Regions from separate parts of the Salipiger sp. PrR002 genome, predicted to be linked through region 3. Evidence: riboswitches for the same ligand, from Rfam matches in the RefSeq annotation. Region 3 holds a riboswitch; each other region holds the start of a gene.
The links. A riboswitch is a leader RNA that binds a small molecule or an ion and turns the genes downstream of it on or off. The one in region 3 is predicted to bind thiamine pyrophosphate.

Region 1 (3,266 bases), on a different contig from region 3:
CCGGCAGCGCGTCCGAGATGTTCGAGGCCATCGAGCATTCGGTGACCAGCATCGCCTTGCCCGGCTGCTCGCGGTTCACATAGTCGATGATCCCGGCGGTGGAGCCGGAGAAATCTGCCTCGGCCACCACGTCGGGCGGGCATTCGGGGTGGGCGATGATGCGGGTGTCGGGCTGCCAGCTGCGGAAGTCGCGCAACTCGGCGGCGGTGAAGCGTTCGTGCACGATGCACGAGCCGTCGTACCAGACGATGTTTTTTTGCGGCACCTGCTTGGCGACGTTCTGCGCGAGGTATTTGTCGGGGGTCATGATGACCGTCTCGGCGTCGAGCGCGGCGACGATCTGCGCGGCGTTTGACGAGGTGCAGCAGATGTCCGACGCCGCCTTCACCTCGGCGGAGGTGTTCACATAGGTGACCACCGGCGCGCCCGGATAGCGGCGGCGCATCTCGGCGATTCCCTCGGGGGTGATGCTTTCGGCCAGCGAACAGCCCGCGTCCATATCGGGGATCAGCACGGTCTTCTCGGGGCTGAGGATCTTCGAGGTCTCGGCCATGAAATGCACACCGCATTGCACGATCACATCGGCCTTCACCTTGGTGGCCTCGATCGCCAGTTGCAGGCTGTCGCCCACGACATCGGCGATGCCGTGATAAATCTGCGGCGTCATGTAGTTATGCGCCAGAACGACGGCGTTGCGCTCTCTCTTCAGGCGGTTGATCGCCTCGACATAGGGGGCGTGGATCGCCCAGTCGGCGGGCGTCACGACGCGGCTCATGCTGGCGTAGAGATCGCCAAGCCGTTCCGCCGCCTCGAGCGAGGGTGCGAGGTCGTAATGGCGGCCGAGCGTGTCGGCGATGGTGGTCTGGTCGAGCATGACCTGCTCCTCCTCAGGGTCTTGTGCCGACGTCCGGCATTAGACCCAAGCTGACCTAAGGACAAGGCGGCGGGGCGATAAAGTGAACCATTGTGTCGCAGGCAGCCGCGCCGGATGACCGGGCACAGGCGGCGTATTTCGGTGATTGACCGGCGGCACTCAGCGCCTATGCTCGGGCCAACGTCAGGGGAGTCCCGCCATGGGGACTGAGAGGCTGACAGGGACGCCGCGGCGTCCCGGTGACGCGACCCTTTGAACCTGACCCAGTTGACGCTGGCGTAGGAAGACCGAAGGGCAATCTTCTCCGAAGCAGCACGCGCGGGGTGGTCCTTTCGGGCCATCGGGCCCTGTTGTGCATCCATATGCGCGGGGCCTGTGGCCCCTTTCTCCGTCCATCCTCGGCTTTGGGTCTTTGGCTTGGGTCCTTTGGTTTGGGGCTTTGTGAGGAGGAGCGCGCGATGGACGAAAGGATTTCTGTGCTTGGCGGCGGTGTAGCGGGGCTTTGCGCCGCGCTGGCGCTGGCCGAGCGCGGCCTTGAGGTGGAGCTGATCGTGCCCGAGGGTGCGCCGCCACCCGCCTCAAAGCTGGCGGGCGGGATGCTGGCACCCTTCTGCGAGGGGGAGAGCGCCCCGCCCGAGATCACCCGGCGCGGACAGGCGGCGCTTGGCTGGTGGCGGGCACGCACGGCGAGCTTTCGCCAGAGCGGCACGCTGGTCCTCGCCCCGCCGCGCGACCGGGCGGAGCTGACCCGCTTTGCCCGCGCCACCACCGGCCAGACCCTCGTCGATCCCGGCACGTTGGAACCCGAGCTTTCGGGCCGCTTCGCCTCGGGGCTGTTCTTTGCCGAAGAGGCGCATCTCGATCCGGGCGCGGCCATGGCGGATCTGCGCGCGGCGCTTGCCGCGCGCGGGGTGCGGAGGCATGGCGGCGCGCCCTCGGGGCGCATCGTGGATTGCCGGGGTATGGCGGCGCGGGACCGTTTGCCCGATCTGCGCGCGGTGCGGGGCGAGATGCTGGAGCTTCATGCACCCGGCGTGCGGCTGACCCGCACCATTCGGCTGCTGCACCCGCGCTTTGCCTGCTACATCGTGCCGCGCGCCGCGGGGCGCTACATGATCGGTGCGACGATGATCGAAAGCGCGGACCCCGGCCCGGTCACCGCCCGCGCGGTGATGGAACTGCTGTCGGCGGCCTACACGGTGCACCCCGGCTTTGCCGATGCGGCGCTGATCTCGGCGGGGGCGGGGCTGCGCCCGGCGTTCCCCGACAATCTTCCGGCGCTGCGCCGCACGCCGGGACGCATTCATCTCAACGGTATGTATCGCCACGGGTTTCTTATGGCGCCGGTCCTTGCCGAGGATCTGGCGGATGAGATCGTGGCGCAAAGGGAGAAGACCCATGCAAATTGATCTCAACGGCCAGAGGCTGGCCACGACTGCCAAGACGCTGGAGGGGCTTCTGGCCGAACAGGGCGTGGACGCAGGCAGTGTCGCCACCGCGCTCGACGGGGCCTTCGTGCCGCGCGGGCTGCGCGCCGCAACGCCGCTGAGCGAGGGCGCGAAGGTCGAAGTTCTGTCGCCGATGCAGGGGGGCTGAGCGATGTTTTATGGCGTTGACCTGCCGTCGCGGCTGATGCTGGGCACGGCGCAATACCCTTCACCGGCGGTGCTGGCAGAGGCGGTGTCGGCCTCGGGCGCCGGGGTGATCACCGTGTCGTTGCGGCGCGAGGGGGCGGGCGGCGCTGCGTTCCGCGATCTGCTCACGGGCACCGGCTGCCGCCTGCTGCCCAACACCGCGGGCTGTCATACCGCGCGCGAGGCGGTGACCACGGCGCAGATGGCGCGCGAGATCTTCGGGACCAATTGGATCAAGCTCGAGGTGATCGGCCATGCCGACACGCTGCAGCCCGATCCCTTCGCGCTGGTCGAGGCGGCGCGCATCCTCTGTGCTGAGGGGTTCGAGGTGTTCCCCTATACCACCGAGGATCTGATCGTGGGCGAGAAGCTGCTGGAGGCGGGCTGCGAGGTGCTGATGCCTTGGGGGGCGCCGATCGGCTCGGGGCAGGGGCTGCGGCACCGCGAGGCGCTGCGGAGCATGCGGGCGCATTTCAAGGGCGTGCCGCTGGTCATCGACGCCGGGATCGGCGCGCCGAGCCAAGCGATGGAGGCGATGGAAATGGGCTTCGACGCGGTGCTGCTGAACACCGCCGTGGCCAAGGCGCTGGACCCGGTGGGCATGGCGCGGGCTTTTGGTCAGGCGGTTCACGCGGGGCGGCTGGCGTATGAGGCGGGGCTGATGCCGCGCCGCGACATGGCCGAGGCCTCGACGCCGATCTTCGGCATGGCGGATCTGGCATGATGGGGCTCGATCGCTTTTACCTGATCACCGGCCA
Region 2 (3,266 bases), on a different contig from region 3:
GCCAGTTGGATCACCGAAAGCAGCGCCGCGCGTCCGAGGTCGAAATCAAAGCGCACCGCCTGATAGATCGCCAGCTCGACCGTGGTGGCGCGCGGGCCGCCGCCCAGCGTCAGCGCCACCGCGAAGCTCGACAGGCAGATCACGAAGATCACCGCGAAGGCTCCGGGCGCGATGCGCAGCACCATGGGCGCCTCGAGGGTGCGCAGCATCGCCCATGGCGACAGCCCCAGCGAGGCGGCGAGGCGAAAGCGTTCGGCGGGGATCGCCAGCCAGCCCTGCAGCAGCAGCCGGGTCGCCAGCGGCAGGTTGAAGAACACATGCGCCAGCACCACGCCGTGCAGGCCGTAGATGCTGAAGCCGGGCAGTCCGACCGCCCGCAGGGCCGCGTTGACCATGCCGTTCTGGCCAAAGACCGCCAGCAGCCCCAGCACCGCCACGATCGTCGGCAGGATGAACGGCGCACCCAGAAGCGAGATCAGCAGCCCGCGCCCCGGAAAGCGCCGTCGTGCCAGCGCGCGAGCGACCGGGATCGCCAGCGCCACCGAGAACAGCGCCGAAAGACAGGCCTGCCAGAGCGTGAAGCGCAGCGCCTGCCAGTCGCCGGGGCCAAGGCTGCCCCAGCCACCAGCCCGCGCCAGCACCGCCGCGACCGGGCCCAGCACCAGTGCCAGCACCAGCCCGCCCGCGGCAAGCGCCGCGATTATTGCGAGAGGCCGCGACGCCATGCCTCGATCGCCTCATCCCGCAGCGCGGCGGCCTCGTCCTCGGAGTAGAACAGAACCTTGCTCGGCAGTTCGAGCTCCTTGAACCCTTCCGGCCAGTCCTCGTGCGGCAGGGCGGCGGGGAAGGACCAATTGCCGGTGGCGATCATCTGCTGGAACTCGGGCGTCAGGATGAAATCCATGAAGTCCTGAGCCAGCTCGGGCTGATCGGTGTTGGCAAGTTTCGCGGCCAGTTCGACCATGAAATAATTGCCCTCGGGGAAGATCAGCGCCTTCTTGGTGTAATCCTCTTCGGCGATGATGTGATAGGCGGGCGAGGTGGTGTAGCTCAGCACCATGTCGGCCTCGCCATCGGTGAAAAGGCCGTAGCTTTCCGACCAGCCCTTGGTGACGGTGAGGATCTTCGGCGCCAGCTTGCGCCAGGCATCTTCGGCCTCATCGCCAAACACCGCCTCGACCCAGAGCGCCATCGCGAGGCCCGAGATCGAGCTGCGCGGGTCTTGGATGACGATCTTCAGATCATCCGGCGCGTCGAGCAGCTCGGCAAAGCTGGTGGGCGGCTCGGACAGGCGGGTGGTGTCGTAGATGAAGGCCGTCTCACCATAGTTGTAGGGAAGGAAGGTGTCGTCGGTCCAGTCGATCGGCAGGGTGAGCGGCGAGAGGTCCACGCCATGCGGGGCGAAGAGGCCGCTTTCGCGGGCCTTCTTGGTCACATCGGTGTTGAGGCCAAAGACCACATCGGCCTCGGTCTGATCACCTTCGAGCAGCAGGCGGGGCAGCAGGTCGCCGGGCTTGAACTGCAGATCGCAGCCGCAGCGCGCCTCGAACATCTCTTCGATCTTCGGGCCGGGGCCCCATTCCGAGACGACGTAATCGCCTGCGTAGACGGTCAGAACGGGCTCTTGCGCCAGCGCCGTGCTGGCAAAGAGACATCCCGCTGCAAAACTGATGGCCTTCATGGCATCCTCCAAATTTGCGGCGAGAGGGCAAGATGGGCCGGGGCGCGTGGGGCCTTGGGCCGTGACCTTCCCTCCGCCGGTGCTAACCGGGTCAGGTTCAACGGGTTCGCGTGGATCGCATCTCAGCCGGCGCGGATCGCGCGGCACCCCGAGGTAGCGCAAGACCTAGCCGGGGTCGGGGCCTCTGACAAGGGAATTGCGCGCAGTGCCCAGTGTCGTCCGGTGTCGTCTTGTGTCGCTGTTTGTTGCGGAAATTCCTTGAGACAGGGGCCGCGCTGGCCTAACAGGCTTGGCGAGCAGACCCCGCGGCCCGACACAGGAGACATCCCCATGAGCCTCAACACTTTCGGCCATCTCTTCCGTGTGACCACATGGGGCGAAAGCCACGGCCCGGCGCTAGGCGCGACGGTGGACGGCTGCCCGCCGGGCGTGAAGATCGACGAAGCCACGCTGCAGAGCTGGCTGGACCTGCGCAAGCCGGGGCAGAACAAATACACCACCCAGCGGCGCGAGCCCGATGCGGTGAAAATCCTCTCCGGCGTCTTCGAAGGGCAGACCACCGGCACGCCGGTTCAGTTGATGATCGAGAACACCGACCAGCGGTCCAAGGATTACTCCGAGATCGCGGCCAAGTTCCGCCCCGGGCACGCCGACATCACCTACTACCAGAAGTACGGCATCCGCGATTATCGCGGCGGCGGGCGCTCTTCGGCGCGTGAGACGGCGGCGCGGGTGGCTGCGGGCGGTCTGGCGCGGGCGGCGCTGGCCGAGTTGGCGCCGGGTGTGTCGATCACCGGCTACATGGTGCAGATGGGCCCGCAGGCGATCGACCGCTCGCGCTTTGACTGGGAGGAGATCGCGCGCAACCCGTTCTGGTGCCCCGATGCCGAAACCGCCGAGGGCTGGGCGGATTATCTCGACGGTCTGCGCAAGTCCGGCGACAGCGTCGGCGCGGTGATCGAGGTGGTCGCGCGCGGCGTGCCCGCGGGGCTGGGCGCGCCGATTTACGGCAAGCTCGACACCGATCTGGCGGCGGCGATGATGTCGATCAACGCGGTGAAGGGCGTGGAAATCGGCGAAGGTATGGCTGCGGCTGCGTTGACCGGCTCGGCCAATGCCGACGAGATCACCATGGGGCCGGATGGGCCGGTCTACAGCTCGAACCACGCGGGCGGGGTGCTGGGCGGGATTTCCACCGGGCAGGACGTGGTGGTGCGTTTCGCGGTGAAGCCGACATCTTCGATCCTGACGCCGCGCAAGACGCTGACGGTGGGCGGCGAGGAAACCGACATCGTCACCAAGGGCCGTCACGATCCCTGCGTCGGCATTCGCGCGGTGCCGGTAGGTGAGGCGATGATGGCCTGTGTCATCCTCGATCACCTTCTGCTGCACCGCGGTCAGATTGGGTCCAATCGCGGTCAGATCGGCTGATCTGGGCGCCACTGCTACTGCCTCTGTCGCTTTTGCCTGTGGCGTCAGGCACGCTACGGAGCTCTAAGGGGCGGGGGGCGATCAAAGCGGGTCACCCAGCGCCGCAGAGACCCGCAAGAAGCCCCCGGTCAGAATTCTTCCCAGCTCACGTCAT
Region 3 (3,266 bases):
TCCTGCAAAGCCTCACCGGCCTGCGCATCATCGCGCTGGTGCTGCTGGTGGTGCCCTGCATGGCCGCCGCATGGGCACTGCTGCAAAAGCGCGAGGGCAATCCGCCGCTGCGCGAGCGCGCCCGCACCTTCGCCTTCACCGAACTGCCCGCCTATCGCGGCGAGGTGACGCTGCTGATGATGGCCGGTTTCATCGGCACCGTCGGCGCGCCGCTGCTCGCGCCGCTGGTCAAGGCCTCGGGGTTTCATCCCGAAGACCTGCCGCCCGCGCTGGTGCTGGTCAGCTTCGTCTGGATCATCCCGCTGCTTGGCCAGCTTGGCATGAACCCCATTCTCGCCGTGACGCTGATCGCGCCGCTGGTGCCCGCCGCCTCCGAGCTTGGCGTCGCGCCCGAGGCCATCGTGGTGTCGATCACCGCGGGCTGGGCCTTGGGGGGCATCAGTTCGCCCTTCACCGCCACCACGCTGCTGGTGGGACGTTTCGGCAACGTCAGCGCCCGCCACGTCGGTCTGCGCTGGAACGGCAGCTATATGATCTGCATGCTGCTTCTGCTGTCGGCATGGGTGCTTGCCCTCGGCTATCTCATTCTCTGACCTCCAACTCGCGAAAGTTCCGCCATGAGCCTTGCCCAGACCCCGCCCATCTTTGACGGCCACAACGATCTGCTGCTGCGCCTGCTGCGCGGGGCCGTCAGCGCCAGCGACGTGGTCGGCGGGCTGAGCAGCGGCCATATCGACCTGCCGCGCGCGCGCTCGGGCGGGTTCGGCGGCGGCTTTTTCGCGGTCTTCGTGCCCAGCCCCTCGAAGTCGGGCGACGACATGGACGCGATGGCGCAGCCGCAATACGACCTGCCGCTGCCCGAGATGATCCCCCATGCCGAGGCGCTGGAGACCACGTGGAAGGGGGTCGAGGCCTTCGAGGCGCTGGCCGAGGCGGGCGCCATCACCCCCTGCACCACCGCCGCCGAGATCGAGGTCGCGCTGACCGGCCCCAAGATGGCCGCTGTGCTGCATATCGAGGGCGCCGAAGCGATCGGCCCGGACCTGAGCGAACTGCACGAGCTGCACGCCCGTGGGCTGCGCTCGCTCGGCCCGGTCTGGTCGCGCCCGACGATCTTTGGCAACGGCGTGCCCTTCCGCTTCCCCTCGACGCCGGATACCGGCGACGGGCTGACCGAGGCGGGCAAGCGGCTGGTCAAGGAATGCAATGATCTCAAGATCATGATCGATCTGTCGCATCTCAACGAAAAGGGCGTCGACGATGTGGCCGCGCTGACCGATGCGCCGCTGGTCGCCACCCATTCCAACGCCTATGCGATCACCCCGCACGCGCGCAACCTCACCGACCGCCAGCTTGCGATGATCGCCGAGAGCAACGGTATGGTCGGCGTCAACTTCGCCTCGGCCTTCCTGCGCCCCGACGGGCGGATGGATCCCTCGTGCAGCCTCGACGTGGTGCTGCGCCACTTCGACCATCTGATCGAGAAACTGGGCGAGGACGGCGTCGGCTTCGGCTCGGATTTCGACGGTGCAACGGTGCCCGAGGGCATCACCGACATCGCCGGTCTGCCCAATCTGCGCGCCGCCATGACCGCCCATGGCTTCGACGCCGCGCTGATGGACAAGCTCTGCTCCGGCAACTGGCTGCGCGTGCTGCGCAAAACCTGGGGCGCATAACGCCCGCCCCTTCGTCTAGACGCAAATATCCCGGGGGTCCGGGGGCAGCGCCCCCGGCTCTCTGCAGCCTTTGGGCTTTCGCACCCGGCCGCATCTGCTAGGGTCCTCCACACCTAGGGGGGTCCCGGCAAGGGGCTGAGATACTGCTGGCATGCGTGCGGCGCAGTGACCCTTTGAACCTGATCCGGATCATGCCGGCGAAGGGACAGGTGGAGCTGACCGCATGCCCTCGCCGGCCTCATTTATGGAGGCCGCGCCCTTGAACACCCCCGACATAATCTCCCGCATCCCCAACGTGCTGACGATCGCGGGCACCGACCCCTCAGGCGGTGCGGGGATTCAGGCCGATCTCAAGGCCTTCAGCGCCAACCGTGCCTATGGCATGAGCGTGATCACCGCCGTGGTCGCGCAGAACACCCGCGGGGTGCGGGCGGTGGAGGCGCTGCCGCCAGAGTTCGTCGCGGCGCAGATCGACGCGGTCTTCGACGATGTGCGGGTCGACGCGGTGAAGATCGGCATGGTCGCCAACGCCGGGATCATCCGCGCCGTGGCCAAGCGGCTGCGGGCCCATGGCGCGCGCAACATCGTGTTCGATCCGGTGATGGTGGCCAAGAGCGGCGACGCGCTGCTCGACCCCGAGGCGGTGGCGGCGCTGCGCGAAGATCTGGTGCCGCTGGCAACGCTGATCACCCCCAATCTGCCCGAGGCCGCCGTGCTGCTCTCGCGCGGTGCGGGCTGGAGCGCCGAGGAGATGGCCAAGGAACTGCCTGCGCTGGCCGCCATGGGACCAGAGGCGGTGCTGCTCAAGGGCGGCCATCTGACCGGCAGCCCCGAAAGCACCGATCTTCTGTGGTGGCAAGGACAGACCCGCAGCTACAGCGCGCCGCGCATCGCCACCAAGAACGACCACGGCACTGGCTGCACGCTCTCTGCCGCGATCGCCGCGCTGCTGCCACGCAAGACGCTGCCCGAGGCGGTGGATGAGGCGAAGCGCTACCTGCAAGGCGCGCTGGCCGCGTCGGACCGGCTGGAGGTGGGCGGCGGCCATGGGCCGCTGCACCATTTTCACGAGATGTGGACCTAGGCCGCGGCCCAGGCGCGGGCAATCTCCCGCGCCGCAACCGCAGGATCCGGCTGGCCGCAGATCGCAGAGACCACGGCAAGGCCCTGCGCTCCCGCCTTTTTCGCCGGCGCGGCATGATGCGCTTTCAGCCCGCCGATGGCCACCGCGGGCACCGGGCACGCCGCCACCTGCGCCGCCAGCCCGTCCCAGCCCACGGGCTGCTTGTGGTCGGGCTTGGTGGGGGTGGCAAAGACCGGCCCGGCCCCCACATAGTCCACCAGCGCAGGAGGGGCCGCCCGCGCCAGGTCCGGGCTTTCCACCGAGAGCCCCAGCAGCATCTCCGGGCCGACGCGCGCCCGCGCTTCGGCGGGGGTCATATCGCCCTGCCCCACGTGCAGCCCGTCCGCACCGATCACCCGCGCGGCCTCGACGTCGTCATTGACGATGAGCAGCGCGCCCGAGCCCGCCAGCGCCGCCTTCAGCGCCCGCCCGGTCTCGATCACTCTCGCGGTGCCGCCGTCCTTGTC

Region 1: another riboswitch for thiamine pyrophosphate. It lies ahead of G0A00_RS21270 (FAD-dependent oxidoreductase); the one in region 3 lies ahead of thiD (bifunctional hydroxymethylpyrimidine kinase/phosphomethylpyrimidine kinase).
Region 2: another riboswitch for thiamine pyrophosphate. It lies ahead of G0A00_RS20640 (thiamine ABC transporter substrate binding subunit); the one in region 3 lies ahead of thiD (bifunctional hydroxymethylpyrimidine kinase/phosphomethylpyrimidine kinase).

What each region holds. Positions count from the first base shown of each region.
Region 1 covers NZ_JAAGOU010000031.1:7,354-10,619, forward strand. Annotated here, with positions in the region: gene nadA (quinolinate synthase NadA) at 1-874, opposite strand, end outside; TPP riboswitch at 1,050-1,176, shown strand; gene G0A00_RS21270 (FAD-dependent oxidoreductase) at 1,333-2,283, shown strand; gene thiS (sulfur carrier protein ThiS) at 2,273-2,470, shown strand; gene G0A00_RS21280 (thiazole synthase) at 2,474-3,232, shown strand; gene G0A00_RS21285 (thiamine phosphate synthase) at 3,232-3,266, shown strand, end outside.
Region 2 covers NZ_JAAGOU010000028.1:32,467-35,732, forward strand. Annotated here, with positions in the region: gene G0A00_RS20635 (thiamine/thiamine pyrophosphate ABC transporter permease ThiP) at 1-725, opposite strand, end outside; gene G0A00_RS20640 (thiamine ABC transporter substrate binding subunit) at 701-1,681, opposite strand; TPP riboswitch at 1,733-1,842, opposite strand; gene aroC (chorismate synthase) at 2,012-3,112, shown strand; gene G0A00_RS20650 (methyl-accepting chemotaxis protein) at 3,241-3,266, opposite strand, start outside.
Region 3 covers NZ_JAAGOU010000001.1:115,649-118,914, reverse strand. Annotated here, with positions in the region: gene G0A00_RS00555 (hypothetical protein) at 1-593, shown strand, start outside; gene G0A00_RS00550 (dipeptidase) at 618-1,676, shown strand; TPP riboswitch at 1,782-1,900, shown strand; gene thiD (bifunctional hydroxymethylpyrimidine kinase/phosphomethylpyrimidine kinase) at 1,936-2,760, shown strand; gene thiE (thiamine phosphate synthase) at 2,757-3,266, opposite strand, start outside.